DNA from 3 places in the Bradyrhizobium sp. 1200_D9_N1_1 genome. Region 3 is predicted to be linked to each of the others. Evidence: riboswitches for the same ligand, from Rfam matches in the RefSeq annotation. Region 3 holds a riboswitch; each other region holds the start of a gene.
The links. Region 3 has a riboswitch for cobalamin ahead of AB5K84_RS30790 (DUF1636 family protein). Riboswitches for the same ligand answer to the same signal wherever they lie in the genome.

Region 1: linked by a shared signal. The riboswitch ahead of AB5K84_RS22615 (TonB-dependent receptor) and the one ahead of AB5K84_RS30790 (DUF1636 family protein) in region 3 are both predicted to bind cobalamin.
Region 2: linked by a shared signal. The riboswitch ahead of AB5K84_RS04360 (ribonucleoside-diphosphate reductase subunit alpha) and the one ahead of AB5K84_RS30790 (DUF1636 family protein) in region 3 are both predicted to bind cobalamin.

What each region holds. Positions count from the first base shown of each region.
Region 1 is NZ_CP197226.1:4,693,491-4,704,099, reverse strand. Features, by position in the region: gene AB5K84_RS22630 (tetratricopeptide repeat protein) at 1-706, opposite strand, end outside; gene ilvD (dihydroxy-acid dehydratase) at 693-2,417, opposite strand; gene AB5K84_RS22620 (hypothetical protein) at 3,664-4,245, opposite strand; gene AB5K84_RS22615 (TonB-dependent receptor) at 4,320-6,551, opposite strand; cobalamin riboswitch at 6,666-6,879, opposite strand; gene AB5K84_RS22610 (hypothetical protein) at 6,945-7,166, opposite strand; gene AB5K84_RS22605 (hypothetical protein) at 7,254-7,511, opposite strand; gene AB5K84_RS22600 (hypothetical protein) at 7,651-7,863, opposite strand; gene AB5K84_RS22595 (hypothetical protein) at 7,991-8,167, opposite strand; gene AB5K84_RS22590 (adenylate/guanylate cyclase domain-containing protein) at 8,271-10,007, opposite strand; gene AB5K84_RS22585 (lytic transglycosylase domain-containing protein) at 10,333-10,609, shown strand, end outside.
Region 2 is NZ_CP197226.1:905,638-916,246, reverse strand. Features, by position in the region: gene AB5K84_RS04380 (DUF7662 domain-containing protein) at 2,620-2,871, shown strand; gene AB5K84_RS04375 (outer membrane protein) at 4,165-4,758, shown strand; gene AB5K84_RS04370 (hypothetical protein) at 5,503-5,760, opposite strand; gene AB5K84_RS04365 (ribonucleotide-diphosphate reductase subunit beta) at 6,048-7,121, opposite strand; gene AB5K84_RS04360 (ribonucleoside-diphosphate reductase subunit alpha) at 7,112-9,055, opposite strand; cobalamin riboswitch at 9,160-9,330, opposite strand; partial or broken gene AB5K84_RS04355 (transposase) at 9,456-9,602, opposite strand; gene AB5K84_RS04350 (GNAT family N-acetyltransferase) at 10,038-10,609, opposite strand, start outside.
Region 3 is NZ_CP197226.1:6,384,772-6,395,380, reverse strand. Features, by position in the region: gene bluB (5,6-dimethylbenzimidazole synthase) at 1-417, opposite strand, end outside; gene cobS (adenosylcobinamide-GDP ribazoletransferase) at 422-1,204, opposite strand; gene cobU (bifunctional adenosylcobinamide kinase/adenosylcobinamide-phosphate guanylyltransferase) at 1,201-1,704, opposite strand; gene cbiB (adenosylcobinamide-phosphate synthase CbiB) at 1,832-2,773, shown strand; gene cobD (threonine-phosphate decarboxylase CobD) at 2,785-3,750, shown strand; gene AB5K84_RS30800 (cobyric acid synthase) at 3,739-5,187, opposite strand; gene cobO (cob(I)yrinic acid a,c-diamide adenosyltransferase) at 5,199-5,834, opposite strand; cobalamin riboswitch at 5,875-6,094, shown strand; gene AB5K84_RS30790 (DUF1636 family protein) at 6,190-6,564, shown strand; gene cobW (cobalamin biosynthesis protein CobW) at 6,561-7,610, shown strand; gene cobN (cobaltochelatase subunit CobN) at 7,610-10,609, shown strand, end outside.

The sequences.
Region 1 (10,609 bases), 1.7 Mb from region 3:
TGCCGGCGCTGTCGCGCGCCAGCGTCAGCCACATCAGGCCGCGGGCGGCCTGCCGCGGCAGGCGATCGCCGTTGAACAGCATCTGGCCGAGCAGCGCCTGCGCCTCGTGCTGGCCCTTCTGCGCGGCGAGCCCGAGCCAGCGCGCGCCATAGCGGAAATCCTCGCGCGAGGCGTCCGGCGTCTTCAGATACAGCCGGGCGAGATCGTACTGCGCGTCCGCATTGCCGAAATAGGAGGCCGCATAGGAGAACATCTCCCGCGCCCGGTCCTGGTCCGGCTTGATCTTCGAATTCGGGATGCCGCTGAGGTAGTAGCGGCCGAGCGCGACGAAGGCATTGGCCACGATCTGCGCCTGAGGCGCCGAGGGACTGTCCTCCGCATGCGCGTTGGCGATCCGGCTGAAATATTCGAAGGCGCGCACGTCGTCCTGGGCCACGCCGTCGCCATTGGCGTACATGCGGCCAAGTTTCCACTGCGCGATCGGATGGCCGCCCTCGGCAGCATATTGCAGGGCGCTGAGCGAGGTTTCCTGGGTCGCCGGCGACACCTTGCTGCGCACCGCACCCGCGGCCCCCGGCAAGGTGGTCACGACAGGGATGGTCGCGTCCTTCTGGTTGACCGGCGCGCCCTCGAAGGCGAGCGCCGGCACGGCCAGCGCACTGACCCCTAACACAAACGCAACAATGGCACGCCTAGATGTCCGCATAGCACTGTTTCTCGTGCGCACCGCCCGGATGGGTGACCGCCCCCCCGACCGCTGGTCCAACCTGCTGAGCATATTTCCAGAGCGCGCCCGTCGTGTGGTTAGTCGCGCGAGCGCTCCATTTGGTCTTGCGCTGGGCAAGCTCCTGGTCGCTCAATTTTACGTTAAGGGTGCCGGCGACCGCGTCGATCTCGATGATGTCGCCATCCTCGAGCAGCCCGATCGGGCCGCCGATGGCGGCTTCCGGCCCGACATGGCCGATGCAGAAGCCGCGGGTGGCGCCGGAGAAGCGGCCGTCAGTGATGAGCGCGATCTTGCCGCCCATGCCCTGCCCGGTCAGCGCCGCGGTGGTCTGGAGCATTTCCCGCATGCCGGGGCCGCCCTTGGGGCCCTCGTAGCGGATCACGATGACTTCGCCTTCGCGGTATGTGCGGTTCTGGACGGCCTCGAAGGCGTCCTCTTCCCGGTCGAAGCAGCGTGCCGGACCGGTAAACCTCAGGTTGGACATTCCCGCGACTTTCACGATCGCACCTTCTGGCGCCAAATTGCCCTTCAGACCCACCACACCACCGGTGACGGTGATCGGCTTGTCTGCCGGGTGCACCACATCCTGGTGCGGATTCCACTTCACGCTCTTGAGGTTTTCGGCGATCGTTCGACCGGTGACCGTAATGCAGTCGCCGTGGAGAAATCCGTTGTCGAGCAGCGTCTTCATCAGAAGCGGGATGCCACCTACTTCAAACATGTCTTTGGCGACATAACGGCCGCCCGGCTTCAAATCCGCGACATATGGTGTCTTTTTGAAGATTTCGGCGACGTCGAATAAGTCAAACTTGATGCCGCACTCGTGCGCGATCGCCGGCAGGTGCAGCGCAGCATTGGTCGAGCCGCCGGAGGCCGCGACCACGGCGGCCGCATTCTCCAGCGCCTTGCGGGTGACGATGTCGCGCGGCCGGATGTTCTGGTCGATCAGCTCCATCACCTTCTCGCCCGCGGTCATGCAGAAGGCGTCGCGGATTTCATACGGTGCCGGAGCACCGGCCGAGTAAGGCAGCGCAAGGCCGATGGCTTCCGAGACGGTCGCCATGGTGTTGGCCGTGAACTGCGCGCCGCAGGCACCCGCCGAGGGGCACGCCACGCGCTCGATCTCGTCGAGATCCTCGTCCGACATGGCGCCGACCGAGTGCTTGCCGACGGCCTCGAACATGTCCTGCACGGTGACCTGCTGCCCGCGGAAGTTGCCGGGCAGGATCGAGCCGCCATAGATGAAGATCGAGGGCACGTTGAGGCGAACCATCGCCATCATCATGCCCGGCAGCGACTTGTCGCAGCCGGCAAGGCCGACGAGGGCGTCATAGGCATGGCCGCGGACGGTCAGCTCGACGGAATCGGCGATGCATTCGCGCGACGGCAGCGAGGAGCGCATGCCGTCATGGCCCATGGCGATGCCGTCGGTCACGGTGATGGTGCAGAATTCGCGGGGTGTGCCGCCGGCATGCGCGACGCCCTTCTTCACCGCCTGCGCCTGGCGCATCAAAGCGATGTTGCAGGGCGCGGCCTCGTTCCAGCAGGAGGCGACGCCGACGAAGGGCTGGTGGATCTGCTCCGTCGTCAGACCCATGGCGTAGAAGTAGGAGCGATGGGGCGCGCGCGCAGGGCCTTCCGTCACGTGACGGCTCGGCAGCCTCTGCTTGATGTTGGTCTTTGCGTTCATCGCAAACCAGTTTCCCCGGCCAACCCTTTCAGACCCGAAAAATCAGACCCAAGATTTGAATCGACCTTGGGATTTCCCGTTCGCCTCGAGGACCGCCGCTGCCCCTAAAACATTCGAGCAATTTTATTCATGTTCGGGTGTGGCTAAAAAGCGGCGGTGATGCGAACGGCTGACGATGAGGGCTTAATCCGGAAGGAGTGTTGCGTGGATGGCACATTCGTTACCGGGAAGACACGGATCGGCCTACTGGGATACCCCCGCGAAGATGACAATCCACAACCTGAGATTTCCAGGCGGGTATGACGCGCCCGATCACGCACCACACCTTGGAGTGAGTCGCTGTCGACATCACCAAGCCCGCCATCCCCGGCAGTGGACACGCACTCTCCACATGGTCGTGGCGAGCGCAGCGAAGCAGTCCAGAGTCTTTCCGCTGACGGATTCTGGATTGCTTCGCTGCGCTCGCAATGACGGAGCGAGATGCATCGGCGTCATCCTCCAACTCGCATCGTAAATCGCAGACACGCCTTCGCATCCTCGCGGCGGATTTCGCCCGAGCTTTGCTTGATCGCTCCACCCTCTCAATCGAGAGGGCGCAGGGAAGGCCGGGTGCCCGACGGCACCCGCGGTCTGCTGCGCGAAAGCACGCGCAGAGAAACCGCACAGCAGCATACAGGTGTAGCCAATCACTCGGCCTTCCCTGCGCAGTGGTTGGACGGCTTATGCCGTGCTCTCCCGGGAGCCGAGTTCGTTCTGGCCTCCCTCACTCTCGCGAAAGTCGCCGACATCGCGCCGGTTGACGCGACTGCCGCATCCGCAAGAGCTTGACCGTAGCAACGACGGCCAGGACCACACGGTTTTGCCGTACGCACGGCCCGCCATTTCGCCGCAGTTTTCCCAGCCCTGTCGACGGAGCCGGAAACTTACAGGCGAGACGAACCTGACAGCGTCGCTCATCCAGCACGAAGTCTCGGGCTCACGGAGAGCAATCCGCCCTGCCCTTAACTCTCGCGCCCGACGCTGCCGCGTCCACCGCAAGCCCGGCTCGCGAAACGTGACGACACAAGATCGCCCCTCAAGGATGAGCCGGGATGGGCGACACATACGTCAATTCCGAATTTCGGCAAAGTGGAATATTTTTGCGCAAGCGGATTGACCGACCGCGGGGGTGTTTTGCCCGTCGGGCAACGCAAGATCTCGTAGCCTGGATTTCGCTGCGCTCCATCCGGGGCTTTCAGAGGGCCGCTCAGGCCGACATCGCGCCCTTGCGCCCGAACGGATCGACCAGGCGGACGATCTCGCAGGCGGCGACGAGGCCGGCGAGCCAGACGGCGCCGGTCAGTCCAATCCGCGCCACGATGGCCGCGGTGAAGGCGCCCGCTCCGCCGAGGACCGGCGTCGCAGCGAGCAGCACGAGCTCATAGGCCGCGTAGGCGAGGACGAATGCGATCGCCAGCATCAGGGGCGTGCGGCCATGCGCCAGCGCACGGAGCGCGGCGGACGAGGCCGCGGTCGCGACGAGTGCAGCAGCGCCAATGACAAAGCCCCAGGCGATCGTGCTCCCGGCAACGGGATAGTGCAGCACGCCGAAGCCGATGCTCTGGTTCACGAGCCACGCGCCGCTGACGACGAGCAGTGCCGGCCGCAGCGGCAACATCGCGGCCGCGACGACCGCGAAGGCCGCAAAGGGCGTTGCGCAGGCGAGCGCAAGACTTGCGAGCGCGCATGACACCGCCAGCAGCGCAAAGCAGAACATCGGTGCAAGGCGCGGCGCGACCGGATGGAGCCGGAAACGGTCGGCGTGAGGCGGCAGGATGCTGAGAGCCATGAGTAATCTCCTTCTTTTCGAATTCTAGTCCATTCGGGAGCCTATGACAGCCCCCGTCGCGATCAGAGCCTTGATCAGAATTTGGCGCCGGCCTTGAGCAGATAGGTGCGGCCCGGCAGCGGATAGGCACTGAAGCGGCCGTCCGTGAAGGTGCTTGCGATCGCATAGTCGTAGTAGAGCGCGTTCAGCACGTTGTTGACGCTCAAAGACCAGAAGTAGCGCTCGTACTGACCGCTGAGCTTGAGATCGATCGTGCCATTGGCTGGGATCGGCCGCTGTGTTCCCGCCTGGTCATTGTCCATGCGCCGCTCGCTCCAGAAGCGCGCGGTGGCGTCGAGCACCACATAGTTCTGCCAGATGTTCCAAGTGACGCCTGCACTCGCGGTGTAGCGCGACACCAGCGGCACGTCGTTGCCGGCCCAGACGCCCTCGCGAAACACGGCCCTTGTATAGGCCATGCCGGAGCGCAGGAGCAGAGAGTCGTTGACGCGATAGGACAGACTGGTCTCCGAGCCGTAACGGCGGGTCGGATCGAGGTTGGTGTTGTAGAACAGGATCGGACTGAAGTGGATCTCGTTGGCGAGGTCCATCAGATAGAGGCTGCTCTGCAATTGCAGCCCGCCTCCCTTGATGCGCAGCCCGCCCTCGACATCCTGCGAGGTCTGGGTCTTGAGCCGGAAGGTCTGCGGCAGCGGATTGAAGAAGGGGTCGAATGAAGGGCCCGACGACACACGCTCATCGACATCCGGCGTGCGGAATGCGCGCGCAGCGCGGCCGAACAGCGAGACGATGTCATTGAGGCGATGCTCGCCCCCGAGGTGCAGCGCGTATTGGGTCTCGTCGCTCCTGAGCGGGAGCGCGCCGATGTCGGTGTTGAACGGAGCGGCGACGTCAAAATGATCGCGCGCCGAGAGACTGACGCTCTGCACCCGCACGCCATAGGAGACGTCCGTCGTCGGCGCCACACCCAATGTGTGCTGAAAATAGCCCGCAACCGTCTGCTGCCTGAGATCGTAATTGTGCCAGGGCGCAAGCCCCTGGCCGGCGCCGCGGTTCTGCTGAAAGCTCGCATCGTAATAATCGAGGCCGGTCAGCAGTTGCGACGGCATCCCCAGCAGCAAGCCCTTCACGCTGAGCCGCGGCGTGATCGACCATGTCGTCAGATCGGCATCGACATAGGTGGACGTGAACAACGCGGGAACCGGCGCTGGGCCGGAGAAGAACGCGCTCTGCTGCTTCTTGTCGCGCACACCGCCGTCCACGATGAGATCGATGCCGTTGGCCAGGGTCTTCGTGAAGCCGGCCGTCGCGCTGAAGCCCTGCTGGTTGGCGTAGTTGAAGGGTGTGCTGGTGCCCCGTCGGTTGGTCGCGAGCTCGTCGACGCCGATGGACGGATCGACGGTGCGGCCGCCCGGCAATCGCAGCTCCTGATTGTCGCCGGTAACGGTGACGAAAGCAGTCAGGTCTGATGTCGTGTAGTTCAGGTTGCCGACGCCATTCTCCTGGACAAGGCGATTGTTGTCGCGGTAGCCGTCTGTCTTGACGGCATTGCCGTAGAACGAGGTCGACCACGGACCGGAATTGAGCGACGTCGAGACATTGCCAAGCCTGGTGTCGAACGAGCCGAAGCCGGCCTCGATGCGCGCGGCAACGGGCGGCCCGCCGACGCCGTTCCTGGTGATGATGTTGATCACGCCGCCGACCGCATTGTCCCCATAGAGCACCGCGCCGGCATTGCCGCGCGTGATCTCGATACGCTCAATGGAATTGAGCGGGACAGTGGAGAGGTCCACCTGCGCGATGTCGATGTCGTTCAGCCGCCGCCCGTTGATCAGCACCAGCGAATTGGCAGTGGCAAACGCGCCGAAGCCGCGCAGGTCGACGCTGGTCTTCGCGCCGATCTGGCCGCCATAGAGCGTCGTGATCTGGGCACCCGGGACTTGCGTCGCGATGATCTCGGCAAGCGTCTGCGAGGGCGCATGTGCGATATCCGCGGCCGTGATGACGGTCGCGGCGGCCCCGACGATGCCTCCGTTGCCGGCGACCGCCTCGCCGCCGGAGCCGGACGAGCCGGCGCCATTGCCTGCCGGCGCTCCGCTCGGGGCTCGCAGCCTCGCCGTGTCGCCATCGCCGATCGCCCTGGCGCGTGTGCGGTTCTGATCGTCGGGCCTGGTCACTTCGACCGGCGGCAGCTGCTCGGCGGCGGCTTGCTGCGCGAAAGCTGTGGGGAGATCGATCGCATGGAGGAAAACGGCAGCAACGATGCCGGCGCGAAGGCGCCTGGCGGCAGAGACAATACGGGACACAGTTGTAACCTCGGCATGACGTCAGTGGCACGTCACAGCGAACGAGGCTTTACGGCGGAGCAATCGATTGCTCCGGTGAAGCTAATGCCTGTACTCCCCGACCGACATCTTCGCGTGTGACCACGGCTGACGGCAGGTCTCCTGGCTCGCGGGTCGTTACCTTACGTCGCCTTCCCAGGACCGAGATTCCCAGTGGCATATGACGAAAGATTCACCGCTTACAGTTGCGGGGGCAGCCGTGGCGTTGGGACAATCCCGGCATTGGGACAATCTCGCACCACGTTCCCTTTTGATCTCCGTGCGGAGAACCGTCACCGATCAATCTACGAGGCGGCCGTACGGAGAGTCAATCGACCGGTTGAACGATGAGCTGCAAACGCGAGGCAAACACAATCAGTCAGGCTTCCGCACCGCGCGCGTCGTGACCACCGCCCGCTCACCGGCATCGACAAGCTGGCCGATGCCGGTTCGGCCCGCGAGCGCGCAGCGGACGATGTTCTCGGCGACCGACCTGCGGAACCCATGATCCTCGCCCCTGGGCCGATTGCGGCAAATCCGATCCAGCGCCAGCTTCATGTTGATCCGTGTACGGGTGTCGAAATGCGCGCTGATCATTCGCCCGGCCTCGATACGTGATGTTGGGGCGGAAACGTCCGACGATCGCCCGGGTTCCGAAACGGGATCGCGCAATAGAGCGGCCGGCTACGCCCGCCCTCTCTGGCGCTGTGCCTGAGCCCAGGCCACCGTGACGTCGCGCGGCGGGATGTCGATGCGCCGGATCGGCGTCAATCCGCCCGAGGCGGAGATGATCGCGGTCTCCTCGCGGCGACAGCGCGGACACACGAAGCGGACCTCGCTCGGGGACGTCGACCAGCTCGAGCGTTTGACGTTGGCCGCCATCGGCCACGCGTCGCACTGCGAGCACGACACCAGAAACCGGCCGGGATCGAGCATACCCATTCCATGCGACTCCGCGTCCTGCCTGCTCCTACCAATGATTATGTCAGGTGAATCGTTCCGGTGCCCCGACACCGTCAACCCCTCAATGCCCAAGGGGCCGGCGATCCCGGCCCTCAAGCTTCTGCAAACCGCTGGCCGCTCAGTGCGCGCCCTTGAGCGTGCAGGACGTGGTGCAGGTGACCGTGTTGCCATGGTCGCACGCCTTGCAGGCGGCCACGCATTGGTTCATGTCGCGGGGGTTGTAGGAGCTGTAGTTCCGCACCGGGCAGGCTGCGGTCGAGCCGGTGATGTCCTGCTCCTGATTGCAGGCCGCCGCCATGAGCGCGAGAATGAGGACCGCAAGCAGACGCATGGGATTGTACACGCTGCATTGCAGCGAGTCCCGGCATTCCCACTGCGAGCCATCGCGAATCGCGACGCTCGCTCCCATCAAAGTCAAAGGATGCGTGCCAAATGTTAAGAACGGATTGCAGCCGCCTTCAGGCCGCAGCGCTGGTCGCGACCGCAGCCCGCGTCTCGCGCGCAAGCTGATAATAGTGCTCGGCGAGCTTGAGATAGAATTCGCGCTTGGTGCTGTCGGTGGCGAGCTTGGCGATCAGCTCGCATTCGGCCGTGAGCGTCTCGAACCGTTCCAGCCTGTCCTCAAGTTCTGTCATCGGCGTGTCCCCATCAAACGCCTCAAGGACGATCAACCTAAGCCTGGGAAATAGGTCACGGCGAACATCGTTATCGAGTAGAAACAATTTTTCCCGCGGCGGCTTACTTCTGCTCCAGCCGCCAGGCACCGTCCCACCTCTCGTCCGGCGGATTGACCTCGAACTGCGCGATGCGGGCGAGCAGCGCGCGCGAGGGACCGTCGCCGGGGACGGCTTCGAGCGCCGCGTTGAAGGCGGCGCGGGCCTCGTCGAAGCGGCGGGCGCGATAGGCGGCAAGACCTTCGGCATAGTGCGTGCGCAAGCCGTCCTGCGCGGCGGTGAGCACGCCGGCCCTCGCCATCACCTCGAAGATCGCCTGCGGCGCGCTCTGGCCGGCGACCGCGAGACGATCGATCTCGCGCAATTCGAGGCGCTCACCGACCGCATCCGCCGTCGCCTGCGAGATCAGGATGCGGGTGCCGTAGACCTTGTTGACGGCCTCGAGCCGCGAAGCGAGGTTCACGGCATCGCCCATCACGGTGAAGCTCATCATCAGCTCGGAGCCGATGCTGCCGGTGAGGACCTCGCCGGTGGCGATGCCGATGCGCAGGTCGCAGGGCACGGGCATGGCGCGGATGCCGAGCAGATCGGGCAATTGCTTCTGCAGCGCGGGCACCTGGTCGGTCATGTCGATGGCGGCACAGCCGGCAAGGAGTGCCGGCTCATCCTCCTCGATGAAGGGCGGGCCCCAATAGGCCATGATGGCATCGCCGATATATTTGTCGATGACGCCGCGATTGCTCCTGATCGGGGCCGACATCACCGTAAAATAGTGGTTCATCACCTTGACGAGGCCGCGCGGGGTCATGCCCTCACTCATCGAGGTGAAGCCGCTCATGTCGCAGAACATGATGGTCATCACCCGGCGCTGGCCGTCGATGGCGACCTCGGGCCGTTCGATCAGGCCCTGCACCACCTTGGGATCGATGTAGCGGCCAAACGTCTCGCGGATGCGCTCGTTGTGGCGCAACTGCTCGATCATGCGGTTGAAGGCGGCCGCGAGCTCGCCGATCTCGTCCTGGGTCGAGACGGCGATGGTCTTGTCGAACCGCCCGGCCTCGACCTCGCGGGTGCCGGCCAGCAACAACCGCACCGGCCGCGTGATGCCGCCGGACACCAGCAGAGCGAAGGCAAATCCGACGATCGCGGCGAGCAGGGTCACGATGCCCGACACGATGATGGCCTGGCGCTGGTGGCTCATCACCTGCGATGTCGAAGCGAAGACCTGTGTCAGCATGTCGGCGCGGATCGCATCGAACTTCCGATTGAACTGGTCGCGGATGGCGTCGATATGTTCCAGCGTGCCGCGGGCTTCTGCCATCTGCTTGGCGTCGACCTGCTTGAGCAGCTTTGCGTGGTCCTCGTTCAGGTCGCGGCGCAGCTCGGTGACGGCAGTCTCGATGCGGATCTCGATCCGCGCCAGCGCGGCATTGTCGGACGGCGTCCTCGGGTCGTCGATGATCGCGTTGATGAGCTTGCGTGCGCCCTCGGCCTCCTCCTCGATCTTGCGGTCCGCTTCCTCGAACTCGCGCAGGCGCGCCGCATAGGCCTCCTCGTCCGAGGACGCCTGCATCTTCATCATGACCATGCGCCGCAGCGCCACCGACCGCTCCAGCGAGCGGATATTGGCGCGCGCCAGATCGCCATAGGCCGGGATGTAGCGGTTGGTCAGCTCGTCCAGGAGGACGCCGACCTGGCTCGACATCACCATCGACAGGATCGAGGTGACCAGCATCAGGACGATCAATCCGAGGGCGATGCCGACGATCTTGCGTCGGATCGACTGGTTGAAAATCGGCATAGGTGCGGGGCAAAGGCTGAAAGGACGGGTCAGGGAACTCAATACACCGGATTTCAGCCCGGGAATACGCGCAATCTGGCCCTTCACGGCGCCCTGGACCGTGCGCAACCGTCGCCGGAGCCTTATTCGTTAACAAAGGTTAAAGGGCCTATTCTATTCCCCGTTGCAAGAGTTCCCGCCTTCCATCCGTATTTTGCCGCATTGTTGCGACAGCGTGACAAATGCGAAACGATGCCGTGGCATCGTTTTCGGCGTCACTTTGATTCTCGAGCCGCATGTCGTCGCGGACTTTGGTTTGTACTGGTTTCGCAGGGGGGACCACGGAATGAACCAGTGCCTACGCTCGCTCGCGTGTGTCGTTGCCGTGGCCGCCTTGGCTCTCCTTCCGACGGAGCTGGCGGCGAAAAGCAGTCACAAACCGTCCGCGTCGAAGAAGACGCATGAGGCGAAAGCCGGCAAGCAGCGCCACGCCGCGGCGAAATCGCGCCATGGCAAGCACGCCGAGGCGAAGCGCAAGCCGAAGAAGCAGGACGACGAGCCGTCAGACAAGCCGGCAGCGCCGCCGCTGACCGGCGACCTCGCCGCGCTGAAGGACGCGATCG
Region 2 (10,609 bases), 5.5 Mb from region 3:
AAGCCTATGGTCGCACACAACCTAGACGGTTGCAATGTTAATATTCTACTCTAGGCGCGACGAAACCGCGCGCTTCCGTTGCAAGGCTCGACGCTGAAAGAACTTGGCCTTCCATTTGTAGATGCTGGCGTCGCTGACGCCGCCGATCTTGTTGACCTGCGACGAACGCCTTGTTCCCCACGCAGACCAAGGGCACGCCCGCTGCAGAACCTGGCACGGCAGCGCTCGACAGGGCCGGCCTCAGAAGCGCGGTCGGAAAGTGGATAAGTGTTCGGTGTGAGATTCCGCCCTGCTGATGCCACGCGCTTTGGTGTTGCGGGGCGGGCGTGGCGGGAAAGGTCGGCGCCGATCTCATGTGGTCAGCGATTAGCTGGCTGGTGGGGGTATGGGTCGTGGCCATATGTCCACTCGATTCTAAATTGGTGGTTTCCCTTTGAACGAGAACCTGAGCGACGTGCCCTGCCGCGGCGTCGACGGCGACGCGGTCGCCTCTTCCTCAGTGGCGTAGGGGCCGGAGTACTCAAAATTGAGCGCAACCTTCCACCGGCCTTTATGGCGCGACACGAAGTATTGAACGCCAGCCATAAAGCTTGCTCCGGCCTCGCCCCTGTGATCGACAGATGGCCTTACTCTGCAAATCTGCCGCGGTCGCCTCAACTACCGAATTTGGTGGGCTCGGAAGGAGCAGCGCCTTGTAGTGATAGGGCTGGACTGTTGCTGTGACCGGGGAGACCAACTGCCGGGCCTTGGTCGCTTCCCTTATTCACGAGCGATCGCGGCTGCAATCGGCGAGATCGAGTGTCGAGAGCGAGATGTCGCCTAGCTGCTAGCCAGTCTTTTCTCTCTCGTTAGAGTCAAAGGCTGGATTGATGACGGATTGGGAGACGATCCACTTTTCCATTATGACCGTGATCCCAAGCTCTTGTTCCGTCTCAGCCCTCGGGAAAACATGCGTTCGATCGTCAAACTCGTCAGGGTCCCTCACGGTAGCAGCACGATTTGAGCCGAACCGCGTTGCCGCGCCCTTTCTATTGCCCCCCTGCACGCCCTGGGGAACGTCATTGGGATCTCCGTTCTTAATTAATAGTCTTTGACTGCAATACTGGGCGATATGATCCGGAAGCGCCGATAGCGGCGCCCGCTTGGCTTCTTCCCGTACTCGCGCTCCCACGTCGAAGTGTCAATCCGCACATCCGTCATGTTCGCTGATCGCCTCAAAGATTACAACCTTGCCCTAGCGACCGTGCTTCAGAGCGTCAATTCCTTCGAGCTGGTCGGGGTTGGGCTCGTCCTTGATGTTCCAACGGATATCGCAAGCCGCCGAATCTTCTCCAATCGAACAAGCGCCTCTTGGAGTAACGAGGCTCGGAATTTGCAAGTCGTCGGCGCGGGGTGGCGCTGCTCAGCCGTCCTTCGGAAATCCCTCCGTTCAATGCAGAAACACCATAGCGGCGGCACGCCTGACAGCTCTTTATTTCCGTCAGCTACAAATTCTTGTAGTTGACCCGCGCGGTGTCCTCCGGGCTGAATCGCGATCAACCCCACAGGAGAGCAAAGCTATGTCTCCACTAGAAGCAATCACCCGTTGGCTGGACTCACAAGATTTGGGCATGCAACTTGAGATCGCCGGTTTCGCGACATTCTTGGTTTTCGGGGATGATGACACTTTCACGCTCGGCGACTCGGAGCAGCTCGAGTCTCTTTACCGATGGTTGAACGAGCCAAGCTTGGCATCGGGCATCGCCGCCGAACGTGCCCTGACCTTTCGAGTGTACTTCGCTTCCTTGGCCGAGGATAGATCGACGGGCGCCGGATGGAAGCGAACCGAAGTGTTGGTGCGGAGAATTCTGAAAGACGCTACGCGAGACGGGAGGTTTGCCGCTGCCCGCAAGGCGCAAAGGATGCTTGAGCTCTTGCCCGCCCGAAAAGAGAGCTGGAATCAGGTCGTGAGATCCTGGAATGAATTGGCCGCGACGTATCTAACACACGAGGCTCTCAGTAGTTGGAGCGCCGCCGAGAAGCTCCGAGGCCTGAGGGCGATTTCAAGCACCAGCGTTCCTGTTGCTGGGCTTGGGTCGCCTCATCGAGGCGCTGCTTAATTCTGGTAAAGCCGCAATTCCCCTGTGCTGCGGGGCGAGCGTCTGCATGCACCTGTCGGATCCATGGCGGCCACGCTAGCCGCTTAAAAGCATGACAGCGCATTGAAACTGACCGTCAGGGCCACCGGAGGATATCTCCACCCGACCGGCGGCCCACTTGCGATGCTGTAGCACAAGAGCCGAAACCGGCATCTCAATGGCAGGCACGGCTTCGCGCTTTTCTTCGAACATATGCCAATGCCAGCGGGCCTAACACATCGAGATGAACGAAAGTCTCCGGATAGGCTATATCGTTTCGGTAGCTTCATTGCTCGAGAGCCGCTCAGGCCGATGTTCAGGGCCGTAAAAGGTGGTACGTCCGCCTGCCTTCGGCGCAGACGTGGCTGCTGCTCGACATGATGTCGCGGCGGCGTCAGTGCCGCTGCGAACGAAAACCGACAAATATCGGACAAAATCCGCAATTGGTGACGAAAAGTCCGGATTGGCTATATAATATGAGATCGTTGGATGGGGGAGCCCGATGTCGATCTATAACCCTTTGAGAGACAAGCTGGTCGCAAACAGCTCTGCCTCGCTCAAGATGACCTTTGCCGACATCGAGATGCTTATCGGTCGCTCCCTCCCGAAATCAGCGTATGAATATGATGCGTGGTGGGCCAACGAAGACCCCGTCAAAACAAATCACAGTCACAGCCTTGCGTGGACAGTTCCGGGGTATCAAGCCGAACCAAATCGATTGCAGCGGACAGTAACATTTCGGCGCAGGGGGTAGCATTTTCCGCAAAAGCGAATGCCTTGAACCTGGTTCGCTAATTCGACAATCGAGGATGCGTCGTGAATGAAAATGATCACGCGACACGACTAAGCCCGTATCGACAAGACATGATATTTCTTATCGCAGTAGCCTCTCCCTCCGTTGGCAGCAAGCAAGGGGCGGCCGGGCGCCGATACGCGTGCCGAGCTCGATCTTGGCGTCCCTCATCTCCGCCAGCAGAGCCACGGGATCGAGCGTGCGATAGCTCTCGAAGGCGCCGTTCGTTTGACGCCTTTGCTCAGCTTCGGATGCGCGAGAGCGCACTCAGGGATCATCGCCGCTTCGAGTTTGGGACGGAGCGGATCGGCGACCTTGCCGAACTGCGCCGTTGCAGCTTCTGCATCGAACTCGGTGACGATGAAGGCGAAGACGACACGGCGCCCGGTCTTCCAGCAACCGGCTCACGTGGCTGTTGGAGATGGGTGCCGTAGTCGGCCGCTCCGAGCGCAGTCGTTCAATACCGAACTCGGCTGGGAGTTCTGTGAGAGCTCCTGGAATAGCCAGTTCTCGGGATGTCGCTCGGCCTGTTTCGCGGCTCAAATTTCATGTATCGAAGAGGGTACTGGCCGTGATCGAGAAGGCCAGCCGCAGCAAGAAATTCTGGACTCTTAACTCGATGCGGCGCCGAGCCTTATCGCCGGCCCCTACACACGCCTCCGTCTTACTGCGGATGCATCGTCCGCCCGGAACGAAATGGATTGAATGCGGCTCGTCCGTCGAAGCTTCGCCGTAAGCGGGAACACTTGCATCCAATGGCCGACGAACGGTCGATACGGGCGGAACGAGGACACGCGGAGCAGCTGCAATCAGGAAACTGACTCGCTGTCGATGCGCTGACTCTTGTCATGCTGATGTGCTCGAAGCCGCGCAGGACGGGTAACCGCGATTAGACATTTTCGGGTCAAGCCACTTAATCAACAGTCGGCGGACAGCATCCGCGACCGACCCGACATGCACTTTGCCCATCGACCGGCCGCTCAGGCGGCGCTTGCGACCCCGTCAACTACCAACCCTTGCAGTTGATGGAGGTGGCGGAAACGTGGCAATCGTCGTCAATATCCCGTCGGGGGCGTCGAATTCGAAACTGGGATTCAGAAGAATAAAAAAATTGCTAGCGGGCACGGTAGCCCTCAACACGCTGGCTGCTCCTGCCTCTGCCGTTGATCCGGCCGCGCGGCCTTACTTCAAAGCGCCTCCGGCGGTCATTCCGATCTATGATTGGAGCGGCTTCTACGTCGGCAGTGCTGGGACGTGGTCAACGCCGGCGGCGTGGTCGTCGCTCCGCCCGTTGGCATGGGGCGCCATCATGCGACGGGAGGCACGGTGGGCGGTCACATCGGCTACCGCTGGCAAATAGCGAACTCGGTGTTCGGTCTGGAGACGCAGGGCAATTGGGCCGATTTCAAGGGCTCCAACGCGAACCTTGCTTTCGCAGGCGTCCGGGATGACTCCACGCTTGATGCATTCGGCCTGTTCACGGGCCAAGTCGGCTATGCTTGGAATAACGTGCTGCTCTATGTAAGAGGTGGGGCTGCAGTCGTCCGTGACAAATACCGGGTCTCCGATTTTGCGACCGGGCTCACTATCGACAACGGCAGCGAAACTCGTTGGGGCGGCACGGTAGGGGCGGGCCTTGAATTTGGCTTTGCTCCGAACTGGTCCATCGGCGTTGAATACGACCACCTGTTCATGGGTCGTCGGGATGTGGATTTCTTTTTTTCACCCGGACTCGTGGGTGTTCCGGTGGGCACTTTTGCAGGGACTGCCCGTATCGGTCAGGACGTCGATATCGGCTTGGTCCGTGTGAACTACCGGTGGGGTGGCGTGATCGCCACGACCTATTGATCGATCTTCGCCAAAATGGCGCGGGTTCGCACCAATATCCTGAGCCGCATCGCGGCATAGAAACCTTGGCAACAGGGACTCGCATCAATAGCGCTATCGGCTTCTTGTCGGTACATCGGCTCGAGCTGGTTAGGCGTGGTTCAAAGGAATCTGGCTGATCTGGTTATGACGCAGCGCCACGGCGAGATCGCGGCGAACTCAAGCGTGCTGCCGTGGTCGAACGCCAGCCGCTTAGTGGCTGGCTGCGCCGATTTCCCGGCCCCGTGCCTCCACCTGCATCACCGTCGGCTTTCCGGCCGTCGGAGAATGATGAGGCAAAAAATAGTTTTGTCGACCGTCGTAGTTAACCCGGCCCTCGCTTAGGGAGACACAGGTCATCGATTACAATCGTTCCGGTCGGCCGCAGCACGCTCATCGCACAGGCAGCGCACTGAAATGCGAGCCGAGGTGCGAGCCGGGCGCACCTTCGTGCTACGACTTGGTCGACCAGGTCGAGGCCGCACTGGCCACCTCGGACGAAAGGCCGACGAGCGGTCGAAGCGGCGCTCGTGCGAGGGTGGGACATAACGTCGACGACGTGATGGCTTGCGTCATCGTCGCTGCCGATCTCTGCGCCCGATCAGCCTGCCGAACCCCCGCTGGCGCGGATCAATTGGGAGCGCCTCGGAGAGCGGATGCAAAATCTCGAGAGGTGGATCGGCAGCGCTGAAGCGGAACTCTTGTGTTAGGACAGAAACGCGGCTGTCATCCGAGCCGCATTGCCAGCGTCTGCTCGTAGTAGATCACCTCCGCGAAGCCACGGCCGAGGAAGACCGCCAGTGGGTCGGCGACGAAATCAAACGCGAAGGGGGATGAAGAACAAATCGGTTTGCCTGATCCGACCGGGCTGCAATGAAGATGACCCCCTTTGACAGGGTTGCCCCTCTTTACAACTTCCGATTGCGTGATAGTAATCCCCTCTAGCCCTAAGAGGGGGGCGGCCGTGGCGATCATCGAGAACATTCGTCTGCTCAAGGGCGTAGCCGTGTTGCGCTGATTGACTTCATGAAGGTGGTTGACGAGACCCACCTCACCGACCTGCGGAAATACTGTAAACCCTAGCCGCCATCAGCAATGGAGCGCATGTACCGGCTTAACCCAACAAACCATCTGTGTGTCCGGCTTTGTCGCGCTGCAATCAAGACGCCACGATGAGGAGGTCCGGTTCTATGCCTTTGTCATGCTGGCGGGTGACGGCGACGACTATCGGCGCCTGCCGCTGTCAATGCCGCTAGCATGAATAAAATGGGCTAGATACGGCCGAAAGTCGCCCACACCCCGTCTTCGCCGTCCCAGCTGCCGCGGCTCGCCGCCTTGGAGTACTCCGTGGCGCGCTGCTCGAAGAAATTGGCGTGCTCGACGCCATTGAGAATCTCGACGAGCCACGGCAGCGGATGCGCCTTGAGCTGGGTGAACCCGCCCTCCTTCGCCTCGAAGAAGCCGAAGACCGGGGCAATCCGGAGTTGGGCCAGTCGCCAGTCGGCGACGTAGCGGACGTAGGCGTGGATATGCTCAGGCAGCATCCCCTCGATCTTGCCAAGGCCGAAGGCGAGCTCGACGAAGTTCTCCTCCAGCTTCACCATGGTCTTGGCTACGTCGACAATGTCGTCGCGGACGGGGCGCGTCACCGCGCCGGTTTCGCGGTGCCATTCGTGAAATAGCTTGATGATGCCCTCGCAGTGGAGACTCTCGTCGCGCACTGACCAGCTTACGATCTGTCCCATGCCGTTCATTTTGTTGTGGCGTGGGAAGTTGAGCAGCATGGCGAAGCTGGCGAACAAGGCCATGCCTTCGGTGAAGGCGCCGAACATCGCCAGGGTACGGGCGACATCCGCCACGCTGTCGACGCCGAACTCGTGCATGTAGTCCGCCTTGGCGCGCATCTGCGCATAGCCGCGGAATGCCTCGAACTCGGTCTTAGGCATACCGAGCGTCTTGAGTAGCAGGGCATAGGCGTCGATATGAACCGTCTCCATGTTAGTGAAAGCGGCCATCATCATCTGGACGGTGAGTGGCTGGAAGATCGGAATGTACCGCTTGAAATAGTTGTCGCCGACCTCGATGTCCGACTGAGTGAAGAAACGGAAGATCTGGGTGAGCAGCGCGCGCTCGCTGTCGGTGACGCGGCCCGAAGCCCAGTCGTTGAGGTCGGCGCCGAGCGGCACCTCCTCGCCCATCCAGTGGGTCTGCTGCTGGCGCTTCCAGAACTCGTAAGCCCAGGCATAGCGATCGACGTCGTAGCTGCCGGTCGAGTCAAGGAGGCCGACGCGTCCCTTGCCGATCAACGTGCGCGGATCGGCGCGCGATAGATCGATCACTGACATGCGAGGCACTCCTCATAGTCGGTGCGCTGCCGCGCCGGCTGCTGCGTCGGCGTTGCATCCCCGGCAATCTTGCCGGCGAACGCCGCGCGCGAGATCGACTTTGATCGACAGTAGTAGAGGCTCTTCACCCCACGCTTCCACGCCGTCCAGTGCAGCATGTGGAGGTCCCACTTATCGACGTCGGCCGGCAGATAGAGGTTGATCGACTGGCTCTGGCAAATCAACGCGGCGCGGTCGGCGGCAAGCTCGACGATCCAGCGCTGGTCGATCTCGAAGGCGGTGCGAAAGATCGCTTTCTCGTGCTCCGACAGGACGTCGAGATGGGCGACCGATCCGTCGTGCGCGATGATCGACTCCCAGGTCGCCGAGGTGTCGGCGCCTTTCGCGGCCAGCACCTTAGCGAGGTGCGGATTGCGCACCGAGATGGCGCCGGATAGCGTCTTGTGGGTGTAGATGTTGGCCGGGATCGGCTCAGTGCAGGCGCTGGTGCCCCCGCAGATGATGCTGATCGAGGCGGTCGGCGCGATTGCGATCTTGTGGCTGAAGCGCGCCATCACGCCGCGTTCCAGGGCATCCGGGCACGGGCCACGCTCGCGAGCGAGCGCCACGGATGCGGCGTCGGCTTCGCGACGGAGTTTTCGGAACATGTTCAGATTGAATGACTTGGCCAAGGTACCCTCCATTGGAATGCCCTTGGCCTGGAGAAACGAGTGGAAGCCCATGACGCCGAGGCCAACGGAGCGCTCGCGCAGGGCGGCGTAGCGGGCACGCTTCATTCCGTCCGGCGCCACCGTGATGAAGTGCGTGAGCACGTTGTCTAGGAAGCGCATGACGTCCTCTATGAAGCCGGGCTCCTCATTCCACTGGTCCCAGGTCTCGAGGTTGAGCGACGACAGGCAGCAAACCGCGGTGCGCTCCTCGCCGCGATGATCGATGCCGGTCGACAGGGTAATCTCGCTGCACAGGTTGGAGGTCGAGACCTCGAGGCCGAGCTCGCGCTGGTGCTTGGGGAGCGCACGGTTCACGGTGTCGATGAACAAGAGATAAGGCTCGCCGGTCTGCAGCCGGTTCTCAAGGATGCGTTGCCACAGCTGGCGGGCGTCGATCTCGCGGACGACCTCGTTAGTCTTCGGGCTGCGCAGAGCGAATGCGGTGCCGGCGCCCACGGCACACATGAACTCGTCGGTGACGTTGATGCCGTGATGTAGGTTGAGGCTCTTGCGGTTGAAGTCACCAGACGCCTTGCGGATCTCGAGGAACTCCTCGATCTCGGGATGGTGGATATCGAGATAGACCGCCGCCGAGCCGCGCCGCAACGAGCCCTGGCTGATCGCCAGCGTGAGGCCGTCCGTGACGTGGATGAACGGGATGATGCCCGAGGTGACGCCGCCCCTCGCCTTCTCGCCGATTGAGCGAACATTACCCCAGTAGGTGCCGATGCCGCCGCCATTGGAAGCAAGCCAGACGTTCTCGTTCCAGGTGCCGACGATGCCTTCGAGCGAGTCCGACACTGAGTTAAGGAAGCACGAGATCGGAAGGCCGCGCGTCGTGCCGCCGTTGGAGAGCACCGGTGTGGCCGGCATGAACCACAGCCGAGACATCGCATCATATAGACGTTGGGCATGCGCAACATTGTCCGCGAAGGCGCAAGACACTCGGGCGAACATGTCCTGGAGGCCTTCGCCGGCGAGCAGATAGCGGTCGGTCAGCGTCAGCCTACCAAACGAGGTCAGCAGGTCGTCGCGCGACCGATCGAGCGAAAGGTCAGACGGAGTTGGCGATCGCGCGGGGGGCCTCGGCAGGGGAGCCGGCAATGCTGGGGGCTGCACAAGACACAGTTCAGGTGTGGTAGGCTTTGCCTGCGCTGAGGGCTGCCGCACACTCGGCAGCTCAATGAGATGACCATACTGATCGAAATCGTAAGACGCCGACATCGGCAACCCCGTGATATTTGGGGGCTGGGACCGTGCGGACGACTTGCGAGGGGACCGGGCAAATGTCCCCGGCTGCAAGCGACCCACCGGGCACCCCGCCCGAGGACATGGGTTCTGTCGCGGTAGGTTTCCTGGCTCGCGGGTCGCTGCGGCTGTCGGCCTTCCCAGCGCTGTCGCGCTAATGCCTCGGAATAGCCGCTGCCGACACAATGGGTTCCCCCCTAACACCGTGCCACCATATATGCGAATTTAAAACCACTACGACACCACATATAGAAGCCTTTGCCCAGACTCGTCAAGACGGCACAGTCAAGTTAACCAGTTGGAGCAGCCCCGAGGTCGAGGTTCGAAATTCGCCGAGCGCCTGTCCTGAGAGCCTCACTCAAAAAACATAGATGTCTCAAGGCCTGGCCAATCGGCGAGTTAGGAGCCTCAGATGGGCGACGAGCGGCCAGGCGAGCTCGGTAGCGGCGGAACCTTCGAAGTCTTTGCAGAGATGCCCACATCTGCCGAGCCACGCAAAGGTGCGCTCGACGACCCAGCGCCTGCGATCGGCCAAGATGTGCTCAAACCTTTGGAAGTGGCGTCGCAAATTCTCCAACAGGGGAACAGCAACCCTGGACATCCTGAATGTTGGCATCGATCGGTTCGCGGTCCGCGAATTGAGTTGGGCCGGATCGGGTTTCGGTAGCCATACGCGTCTCGCCATTCATCGCTTTCTGTGGCCTTAGATCAAAAATTGTCTGGAGCCCGACCGCAAATCGATGCAGCCGCCCGTGGCAATATCCCAGCTTAGTGGATTTGACCCCGCCAGCTCTCACATCAGACGTGCCAACTTTGCCGAAGAGACGATTGGTATGCTTTTCGCAGGCCCGGCGAGCCGCCTCACGTGCTCAGTTGTCTGGCCGCGAACATAAGCCGTCCTGACCGAACGCGGTCATGTCAGGTTATTGGCAATCAATCCTAACGGGATGAGGCGGAGCTATGCTTGAGTCTGGGTGACGAGCCGATCCGGCGGCGCGGCCTTGCTGGGTCGGAATGAAGCCGTTCGCAACATTGGCGTGAGCGGCGGCGAAGAACCGTGTTGTATCTCACCAACGACCTTGAAGCCGTGACGTTGGTAAAAGGGAATGTTTTCAGGGTTCGAACTTTCGAGGTAGGCAACAATGCCGTCCTCATCGCATCGTTGAAGGGCGTAGTTCATCAGCAACGTGCCAAGCCCTTTTCCGACCCAGTTCGGATCGACGGCAATGAGTGGCAGATACCAATGTGGCTCGTGGGGACGATGTTCGGCCATTCTCCGCCGCAAGTGTGCCATATCCTCGGTAATCTCCGGGCGCAGGGATAGCGCCATGATTGCATCCAATGCCTCCTCATCTTGCTGCACGTTGGGAGGCAGCCACAGGGCCGCGCCACGAATCTCTCCCGCGACGTAGGCTGTGCCATGTGCAAATGCTCGGCCCCCACAGGCGTCAATGAACTGAGGCATGCTTCTAAGGTATTGCCTTGGGTCAGGCCAGCTCCAACGCATCAACGGATCCGCGGCAAAGCCGA
Region 3 (10,609 bases):
TGCGGTGATCGCCGCGACGACAGAATACTCCGTCGTCTCCGGCATGGTCGCGCGCCCGAGGCCGTGCCCGGTGTCGCTGGCCTTGTCCGCGAACACGGCGAGGTGGCCGGGGGCCTGTTCGAGGCCCGACAGCTTTAGGGTGGCATAGCGCGCGGCGCGTTCACCGGCATACGCATTCAGCGCGTCGCCGTTGCAAGTCCTGAAATCGTCGATCACGGCAGTGCGCCGTGCGGCATCGTCGACGATGACGAAGCGCCAGGGTTGGCTGAGGCCGACCGACGGGGAAAGACAGGCCGTCTCAATCAGGCGTTCCACCGCGCCGTCCGGCAAGGGATCGGTGCGAAAGCGGCGCACGTCACGGCGCCATACGAACAGCTCGCGCAAGTGTTGGCGGAAGGTGTCGTCGAACTCGACCATGAGGTCATCGTCCCATCTGGAAGGCCGCGGCAACGAGCAGGATCACGATTTCGCCGGTCTGCTCGAAGGCGCCGAGAATGTCGCCGGTCTGCCCGCCGATCTGGCGGATGGCAAGCCGTGCCAGGATCAGGCCCGCGAGCGACAGCAGGATCAGGCCGACCAGTGCCTTGCCCGGTCCAAGTGCGAGGGTGAGAACGAGAGTTCCAACGGCAAAGGCGATGGCGACGCTGCGGCCCGGCGGCGCTCCGGCGCTTGCCGACAGGCCGTCAGGCCGCGCCGGCGGTACCAGCGACATGAACGCCGGCACGCCCGCGCGGGCTGCGCAATGCGCAGCGCACAGCGCCAGCGTCACCAGCCACGGATTGGCGATCGCCGCGAGCGCGCTCCAGCGCAGGCCGAACGACAGGATCAGTGCGCAGACGCCATAGGTCCCGATGCGGCTGTCGCGCATGATCTCGAGCTTGCGCTCGCGCGTGCGGCCGCCGCCGAGCCCGTCGGCGGTATCGGCAAGCCCGTCCTCGTGCAGCGCGCCGGTGATGAGGGCGGTCGTGGCCAGTGCGAGCAGGGCGGCAAGGTTCGGCGTCAGTCCGAGCCGGCTGGAGATCTTGTAGACCAAGGCGCCGGCAAGTCCGACCAGCAGTCCCGCGACGGGCAGCGCCCAGGTCGCGCGCGCGATGGCGCCGTCGGCCGCAGGCTTTGACGATCCGACCGGCAGGAGCGTGACGAACGACGCCGCGATCCTGAGATCGGCGATGACATTCCGGATCGTCTCGGTGCCCGGTATCATTTCAGCTTCATCGGCAGTCCGGCGACCACGAATTCGACCTCGTCGGCAACGCCGGCGAACGTCTGGTTCATGATTCCGGCGGCATCGCGATAGGTGCGCGCCAGCGCGTTGTCGGGCACGATACCGAGGCCGACCTCATTGGTGACCATGATGACGGGACTGCGCAAGCGAGGGAGAACCTCAGCGAGGTGTGTCACCTCGCGCGACCAGTCGCGCTCGGAATGCAGCAGGTTGGACAGCCAGAGCGTCAGGCAATCAACCAGTCTCGCGCCGCCGCCCTCGGTCTCGACCAGGGCCTGCACCAGGTCGAGCGGCACCTCGCGCTCGATCCAGTCGGCTCCGCGTCGCGCGCGGTGCTTTGCGATGCGGTCCTCCATTTCGGCGTCGAGCGCCTCGGCTGTGGCAATGTACACAGGCCGGCCGGGAAAGGCCTGCGTGCGCGTCTCCGCACGCCGGCTCTTGCCCGATCGCGCTCCGCCCGTGATCAAGATGACGGCCATAAAAGTCTCCTGTCGGCCAGCACTAATCACCAAACGGGGCCAAAGACAAAGCCGAAATCAGGCGGCCAGGGGCTTGCACTCTTCCGCCGTCTTGCGCAACAGGGGCGGAGCGAGACGGGAGATTTGTGTGGGCTTGGCGGGTGCGATGGCGGTGGCGATGGCGGTGGATGCCCTGTTGGGCTGGCCGGCCCCGCTGTTCGCACGGATCGGCCATCCCGTGACCTGGCTCGGCCGCCTGATCGCGGCCATCGACACCGCCTGGAATCGCGGGTCCGATCCGCCGGCGCTGCGCCGTGCCGCGGGCATTGCCGGAGCGTTCCTTGTGATCGCGGTCTCGGCCGCACTCGGCTGGGCGCTTCAGTCGTTGCTCCCCTCGGGCTGGATCCAGATCGTGCTGGCGGGGGTCCTGGCCTGGCCGCTGGTCGCGCTGCGCTCGCTGCATGATCATGTTGCCGCCGTTGCCGCACCTTTGCAGGCCGGCGACATCGCCGGCGCGCGCGACGCGGTCTCGCGCATCGTCGGCCGCGATCCTGCGGCGCTCGATGAAGCCGGCATCGCGCGCGCGGCGATCGAGAGTCTTGCGGAAAACGCCTCCGACGGCATCGTGGCGCCCGTGTTCTGGGGCGCGCTGTTCGGTCTGCCCGGCATTTTGGGTTACAAGGCTATCAACACGCTGGACTCCATGATCGGCCATCGCAGCGAGCGACACGAAGCCTTTGGCTGGGCGGCGGCGCGGATCGACGACGTCGCCAATTTCATTCCGGCGCGGCTGACCGGGTTTCTGTTCGTGCTGCTGGCGCCGCACAGGGCGGAGGCATTGTCGTGCATGACGCGCGATGCGCGCCGGCATCGCTCGCCCAACGCCGGCTGGCCGGAAGCGGCGATGGCCGGCGCGCTCGGCGTGCGGCTCAGCGGTCCCCGGATCTACCACGGCAGCATCACGAACGAGCCCTGGCTGAACGAAGGTGCGCGCGATCCGCTCGCCGCTGACATCTGCGAGGGACTGACGGTCTACCGCCGCGCCATGCTGCTGCTCGCCGGCCTCCTTGCGATCCTCAGCTTCGCGTGAAAGAACAGGACATGCGTGAGCACGGCGGAAATCTCGATCTGGCCCAGCAGCGTTTTGGCGGACGCGCGGAGGACTGGATCGATCTCTCGACGGGGATCAACCGGCTGCCTTATCCGGCGGGCGAGGTGAGCATGCGCGCGTGGAGCGCGCTGCCGTCGCGTGCCGAGATCGATGCCTTGCATCAGGCGGCGCAGCACGCCTACCGCACGAGCGCGGCGCTCGTCGCGATGGGCGGCGCGCAAGCCGCAATTCAATTGCTGCCGCAGCTTGGGCCGCGCGGCCGCGCCCGCATCCTCGCGCCGACCTATAACGAATATGCCGGAGTCCTGTCGGCTGCGGGCTGGGATGTCCTGGAGGTCGGCGATCTCGACGCACTGGTGGGCGCGGATCTCGCCATCGTCGTCAACCCCAACAACCCCGATGGCCGGTGCCATACGCCGCAGGATTTGCTGGCACTGCTGCCGCGCGTCGGCCGTCTCGTCATCGACGAGAGCTTTGTCGACGCCGTTCCGCAGCTGTCGCTTGCGCCGGAAGCGGATCATCCGGGGCTGCTGATCCTGCGCTCCTTCGGGAAGTTTTATGGTCTGGCCGGCCTGCGGCTTGGGTTTGCACTCGGTAGCGCGGCCGACATCGCCAGGATTGCGGCGATGTCGGGGCCATGGCCGGTCTCGGGGGCGGCGATCGCGATCGGCTGCCGCGCATTGCGTGATGATGCCTGGGCGGGGTCCACGTCAGCGCGGCTTGTGCGCGACTGTGCCCGTCTCGACGACATGGCGCGAGCGCAGGGCTGGCGGTTCGTTGGCGGCACGCCGCTGTTTCGTCTCTACGAGACGCCGGATGCGCTGGCCGCGCAGGAGAAGCTCGCGCGCGGCCAGATCTGGTCGCGCGTCTTCGTGCAGAAGCCGACATGGCTGCGGCTCGGACTCCCGGGCAGCGAGCCCGAATGGACGCGCCTCGCCGAGGTCCTAGCGCGCTAGCGAAAGCAGGCCTTCGACGTCGAGATGCTTTTCGATGTGATCGGCGAGCGCATCGAGCGCGCTCTCGACCCTGCTGTGATAGGGCTCGTCGCCTGCCGGGATGTCGAGCTTGGTCAAAAACGCTTTCCGGAAATCATCCGACGTGAACAGGCCGTGCAAATAGCTACCCTGAACGCGGCCATCGCTGGAGATTGCGCCTTCAGGCTCGCCATTCAGTTTGGCGAACGGACGGGCGCGATCGGGCCCGTCGGTGCGGCCGATGTGGATTTCGTAAGCCTGGATCGGCTGGTTGGTTGCCGCATGCACGGCCGTGACCCGTGTCAGTGTTTTCTGCGGGCTCATCACCGTTTGCACATCCAAGAGCCCGAGGCCCGGTGTGTCGCCGGCAGGGCCTTCGATCCCGTCGGGGTCGGCAACGCTGCGTCCGAGCATCTGATAGCCGCCGCAGAGGCCGAGCACGTGGCCGCCGCGGCGATAATGCGCCAGGAGATCAATGTCCCAGCCCTGCGCCCGCAGGAAGGCGAGGTCGCCGCGGGTGGATTTGGAGCCGGGGATGATGACGAGACGCACATCGCCGGGGATCGCTTCACCCGGCCGCACCATGACGAGATCGACGGCCGCCTCGAGCTTGAGCGGATCGAGATCGTCGAAATTGGCGATCCGCGACAGCGCGAGGCAAGCGATCTTGCATTGGCCCGGCTTTCGCGCGTCACTCAGGCCCAGCGCGTCCTCGGCGGGCAACTCGCCGGCGCGCGCAAACCAGGGCAGCACGCCAAAACCGCGCCAGGCGGTCTTTGCTTCGATCAGCTTGTAGCCGTCATCGAACAGTGTGGGATCGCCGCGAAATTTGTTGATGACAAAACCCTGGATCATCGCAGCATCGTCGGGGTCGATCACAGTCTTGATGCCGACGAGCTGGGCGATGACGCCGCCGCGGTCGATATCGCCGATCAGCACCACGGGCACGTCGGCCTTGCGCGCAAAACCCATGTTGGCGATGTCGGCCTTGCGCAAATTGACCTCGGCGGGGCTGCCGGCGCCTTCGACCAGCACGAGATCGGCGCGCGCCTTCAGCCGCTCAAAGCTCTCCAGCACCGCGCCCATCAATGACGGTTTCATCGCCGCGTATTCGCGCGCCCGCGCGGTCGCGATGCGTTTGCCGTGGACAACGACCTGCGCGCCGACATCGGTCTCGGGCTTCAGGAGCACCGGGTTCATGTCGGTGTGCGGCTCGACGCCGGCGGCGAGGGCTTGCAGTGCTTGGGCGCGGCCGATCTCGCCGCCGTCGACGGTCACGGCGGCATTGTTCGACATGTTCTGCGGCTTGAAGGGAAGCACGCGCAGCCCACGCCGCGTGAAGGCGCGCGCAAGGCCGGCGACGATGAGCGACTTGCCCACGTCCGAGCCGGCCCCCTGGATCATCAATGCGCGCGCCATCGCGTGTGTCTTCAGAACTCGACGCCGGCTTGCGCCTTGATGCCGGAGCGGAACGGATGTTTCACCAGCGTCATCTCGGTGACGAGGTCGGCGATCTCGATCAGCTCGTCCTTGGCATTGCGCCCGGTGAGCACGACATGTGTCATCGCAGGCTTTTGCGTCGTCAGGAACTCGACGACCTCAGCGATATCGAGGTAGTCGTAGCGCAGCGCGATGTTGATCTCGTCGAGCACGACCATGCGCAAGCTGGGATCGAGAATCAGCTCCTTGGCCTTCTCCCAGCCGGCGCGCGCAGCGGCGATGTCGCGGGCGCGGTCCTGCGTCTCCCAGGTGAAACCTTCGCCCATCGCGTGGAACTGGCAGAGATCGCCGAAATGGCCGGTGAGGAGGCGCCGCTCGCCTGTATCCCAGGCGCCCTTGATGAACTGCACGACCGCGCAGGGGTAGCCATGGGCGACGCAGCGCACGATCATGCCGAAGGCGGAGGAGGACTTGCCCTTGCCGGCGCCGGTATGGACGATGATGAGGCCCTTCTCGCCGCTCTTGGTCGCCATGATCTTGTCGCGGGCGGCCTTCTTCTTCGCCATTTTCGCGGCGTGGCGGGCATCGGTTTCCTCGGCCGTTTGGGTATCCGGTTCAGGCGTCATCGGACGGGGTCCTTCGGCTTGACAAGAGGCGGCCAGGGGCAAATGGTGGCCCGGCGTTGGTTCCTGTCCTATGACAGGCGAAGAGGGAATGCGATAGGGTCCGAATCGGCAAGATTTGGGTCCAAAATGCAGCCGCCCCCGCGACCGTGACCGGAGAGATGCCCGAGGCCACTGATCCCTGACGGGATCGGGAAGGCGGGGATCGAAGGGCAAAACCCTGCTCCGCAAGCCGGGAGACCTGCCAGCGCGGACGATTTTGGACCGGCGGACGGGGTGTTCCGCGACGGGGAAACGGACCCTCGCAAGACCGGTTCGTGGGCCTCTTCGCCTCCCGCTGTTTATTCTGGAAGAGGCGATGAGCGTCACACTTCACGTCTGCATTACCTGCCGTGCCGGCGAGACGCTTGGCGAGGGCGAAGTCACGCCGGGCAAGCGCCTTCACGGTGCGATTGTCGACGCCGGCGTGCCCGATGGTGTCACTGTGGTTCCGGTCGAATGCCTGTCGGCATGCAGCCAGGGCTGCTCGGTGGCGCTCAGTGCGCCCGGCCGCTGGTCCTATGTCTATGGCCGCCTGTCGGACGCCAACGCGCGCGACGTGATCGCAGGCGCCGCCGCCTATGCGGCCGCGCCCGACGGCCTTGTGCCCTGGCGCAGCCGTCCCGAGATCTTCCGCAAGCAGTCGCTTGCGCGCATTCCCCCCATTGCCGTCGTGCCGGAGGCCGCCGAATGAACTCGCTCGCAAAAGTCCCGGTCACGGTGGTCACCGGCTTTCTCGGCTCCGGCAAGACGACGCTGATCCAGCATTTGCTCGCCAACCCCAACGGCAAGAAGCTCGCGGTGCTCGTCAACGAGTTCGGCAGCGAGGGCGTCGACGGCCAGATCCTGAAGTCCTGCGCCGATGCCAATTGCCCGGAGGAAAACATCGTCGAGCTCGCCAATGGCTGCATCTGCTGCACCGTTGCCGACGATTTCATCCCGACCATGGAGCTGTTGCTGGCGCGGCCGGTGAGGCCCGATCACATCCTGATCGAGACCTCGGGCCTGGCGCTGCCCAAGCCCTTGCTTAGGGCGTTCGACTGGCCGGAGATCCGTTCGCGCATCACCGTTGACGGTGTGATCGCGCTGGCCGATGCCGAGGCCGTCGCCGCCGGCCGTTTCGCGCCGGACCCGGCCGCAGTGGAAGCGCAGCGGGCGGCGGACGAAAATCTCGATCACGAGACGCCGCTGTCGGAAGTGTTCGAGGACCAGATCGCCTGCGCCGACATCGTGCTGCTGACCAAGGCCGATCTTGCCGGCCCGGCGGGACTCGAAGCGGCCAAGGCTGCCATCACCGCCGAGATGCCGCGCCGCGTGCCGATGCTTGCCGTTACCGACGGCGCGATCGATGCGCGCGTCATCCTCGGTCTCGGTGCCGCCGCCGAGAATGATCTTGCCGCGCGCCCGTCGCATCACGACGGCGAGGAGGAGCATGAGCACGACGATTTTGCGTCCGTCGTGATCGATCTTCCGGAAGTCGGCGACGTCGATGCGCTGGTCGCCTCGGTTCAGCGCCTGGCGCGCGAGCAGAACGTGCTGCGTGCCAAGGGTTACATCGCGGTCGCGGGCAAGCCGATGCGCCTGCTGCTCCAGGCCGTCGGCGAGCGCGTGCGTCACCAGTTCGACAAGCCCTGGGGCGCGCTCGCGCGGCAGTCAAAGCTCGTCGTGATCGGCGAGCACGGCGATATCGACGAGGCCGCGATAAGAGCGGGACTTGGTCTTTCAGGATCTGGCATCTGATGCACGTCGTCTTCCGCGAGAGCCGCGGTCTCGAGGAGACCGCGACGCCAAGGGACATCGGCCAGGACCCGGCCGATCTCGTGGTGCTCTCGTATTCGGATTCCGATCTTGCCGCGTTCGCGGCCGGCTGGCGGCGTGGCCGCGACAGCCTGCCGTCGCTGCGGCTCGCCAATCTCGCCGAACTGCGTCATCCGCTTTCGATCGACACCTACATCGAGCGCACGCTGGCCCAGGCACGCGGCATTCTGGTCCGCCTGATCGGCGGCGAGTCCTATTGGCCCTACGGTCTCGCGGCTCTCCAGCAACTCGCGCAGGCGCGCGGTATCGTGCTCGCCGTGCTGCCGGCCGACGGCCGCGACGACACGCGGCTCGATGCATACTCAACGCTGCCTGTCTCGACGCTGCGCCGGCTCAAGGTGCTCTGCGACACCGGCGGTCCGGTCGCAGCGCAGGCCGCGATTGCGCAACTTGCGCTGGCCTCGGGACTCTATGCCGGTCCGGTCGTCGGCGAGACGACCGTGCCCGAGATGGGCTTTTACGAGCCCGCGCGCGGTGTCATCGCCGTGCCGACCGCCGGCGAGGGCAAGCCTCGCGCGCTGGTGACGTTTTATCGGTCGTACCTGACCGCCGCGGACACCGGCCCGGTCGATGCGCTGATTGCCACGCTGCGCGAGAAGGGATTTGACGCCTATGGCGTGTTCGTCACCTCGCTGAAGGCCGCGGGCGTCGCGGACTGGCTGCGGCTCCAGCTCGTGGAAAATCCTCCGGCCGCGATCGTCAATGCGACCGCGTTCTCCGCGATCGGCGACGACGGCACGACACCGTTCGATGCGGCATCGTGTCCCGTGTTCCAGGTCGCGCTCTCCACCGCGCGGCGCGAGGACTGGGCGGAATCGCTGCGCGGCCTGTCGCCCGGCGACCTCGCGATGCATGTGGTGCTGCCCGAAGTCGACGGCCGCCTGTTTGCGGGGGTGGTGAGTTTCAAGTCGGCTGCGGAACGTGATCCCGACCTGCAATTCGCGCATCTGGCCCATCGCCCGGATCCAGGGCGCGTGAAGGCTATCGCCGCGCGCGTCGCGGCCCGGCAGAAGCTCGTGGTGAAGCCGGCCGGCGAGAAGCGGCTGGCGATCGTGCTGTCCAACTATCCGGGCCGCCCGCACCAGATCGCGCACGCAGTGGGTCTTGACGCGTTGGCCTCGGTCGAAGCCTTGATGTCCGATCTTGCGGGGACCGGCCTCGATGCCGTGCCGGTCCAGGCTCTCGGTGAGACGCTGCTGAGGCGGCAACTCACCTGGAGCGTCGCCGAATACAGCGCGGCGCTCTCGCGTCTTCCGCAATCCTTGCCGGATGATCTCGCGCAAGCCTGGGGCGCGCCGGAGAGCGATCCGAGCTGCCGCGGCGGCGCGTTCCACTTCGCCGCAATCCAATGCGGCAAGTCGATCATCGCGGTTCAGCCGGAACGCGGCGATGCAACCACGCGCGACGCCGACTATCACGATCTCGCCCGCACGCCGCGCCATGCCTATGTCGCGTTCTATCTCTGGCTCCGCCAGCAGGGCTGCGATGCTGTCGTTCACATGGGCGCGCATGGCACGCTGGAATGGCTGCCGGGAAAATCCGTGGCGCTGTCATCGAGCTGCTGGCCGGAAGCCCTGATCGGTGACCTCCCTGTCATCTATCCCTTCATCGTCAACGATCCCGGCGAGGCCGCGCAGGCCAAGCGGCGCATCGGTGCCGTCACCATCGGCCACCTGCCGCCGCCGCTCGAAAAGTCCGCCGTGCCGGATGGCCTGCGCAGGCTCGAACAGCTCCTCGACGAATATTCGACGGCCGATGGTCTCGATCCCGCCCGCCGCCAGCGGCTGATCGCCGCGATCCGGGACGAAGCCCGCGTGGCCGGACTGGAGGACGATCTCGGCCTCGATGCATCGGCAGCGCCAGCCGAAGCGATCCCGCGGATCGACCGCTTCGTCTGCGATCTCAAGGAAAGCCAGTTCGGCGACGGCCTGCACGTGTTCGGCCGCGGCGCCTGCGGCGAAGCGGAGCGGGACGCGCTGCGTGCCGCACTTGCGGGCCGGCGCATCGCGCCGGGGCCGTCGGGCTCGCCCTATCGCGGGCGCCAGGACGTTCTGCCGACGGGACGCAATCTCTTTGCCGTCGATCCGCGCGCCGTGCCGACGCCCTCGGCGCATGCGCAAGGCATCAAGCTCGCGGAAGAGCTGCTTCGCCGCCACTTGCAGGATCACGGCGACTGGCCGAAGGGCCTCGTGGTCGATCTCTGGGGCTCGGCGACAATGCGCACCGCCGGCGAGGAATTCGCGATGGCGCTGCATCTGGCGGGTCTTGCGCCGCGCTGGGATCGCGCCTCCGGCCGCGTCACCGGCTATGACATCATCGCGCCGGCCGAGCTCGGCCGTCCCCGCATCGACGTCACGCTGCGGCTGTCGGGCCTGTTCCGCGATGTCTTCTCCGGCCTCGCCCAGTTGTTCGAAGCGGCGGCCGAGGCGCTCGCCGCGCGCGAGGAGGAGGGCGACGAGAATCCGTACCGACACCGTGCGTCCCGCGTGTTCGCGCCGCGTCCCGGGCAATACGGCGTCGGCCTCTCGGCGATCCCTGATGCCTTCACGGCGGAGACGCGCGATGCGGCCGGCGAGGCCTGGCTGTCGGCGTCGTCCTGGGCGTTCTCCGCCGACGGCGAGATCAAGCCCGATCGCGCCGGCATCGAGAAACGGCTCGCGTCGGCCGATGCTTTCGTCCACGTCCAGGACTTGCCGGAAACCGATCTTCTGCTCGCCGCCGACTATGCCGCGCATGAGGCCGGCGTTGCCGCGGCCGCAGCACATCTCGGCGCGGCGGGACCGTCGCTCTATCATCTCGACGCGACGCGTCCCGATCAGCCGCATGCGCGCACGCTGACGGAGGAAATCTCACGCGTGGTCCGCGCGCGCGCGGCCAATCCGGCCTGGATCGCCGGCATGATGCGCCATGGTTTTCGCGGC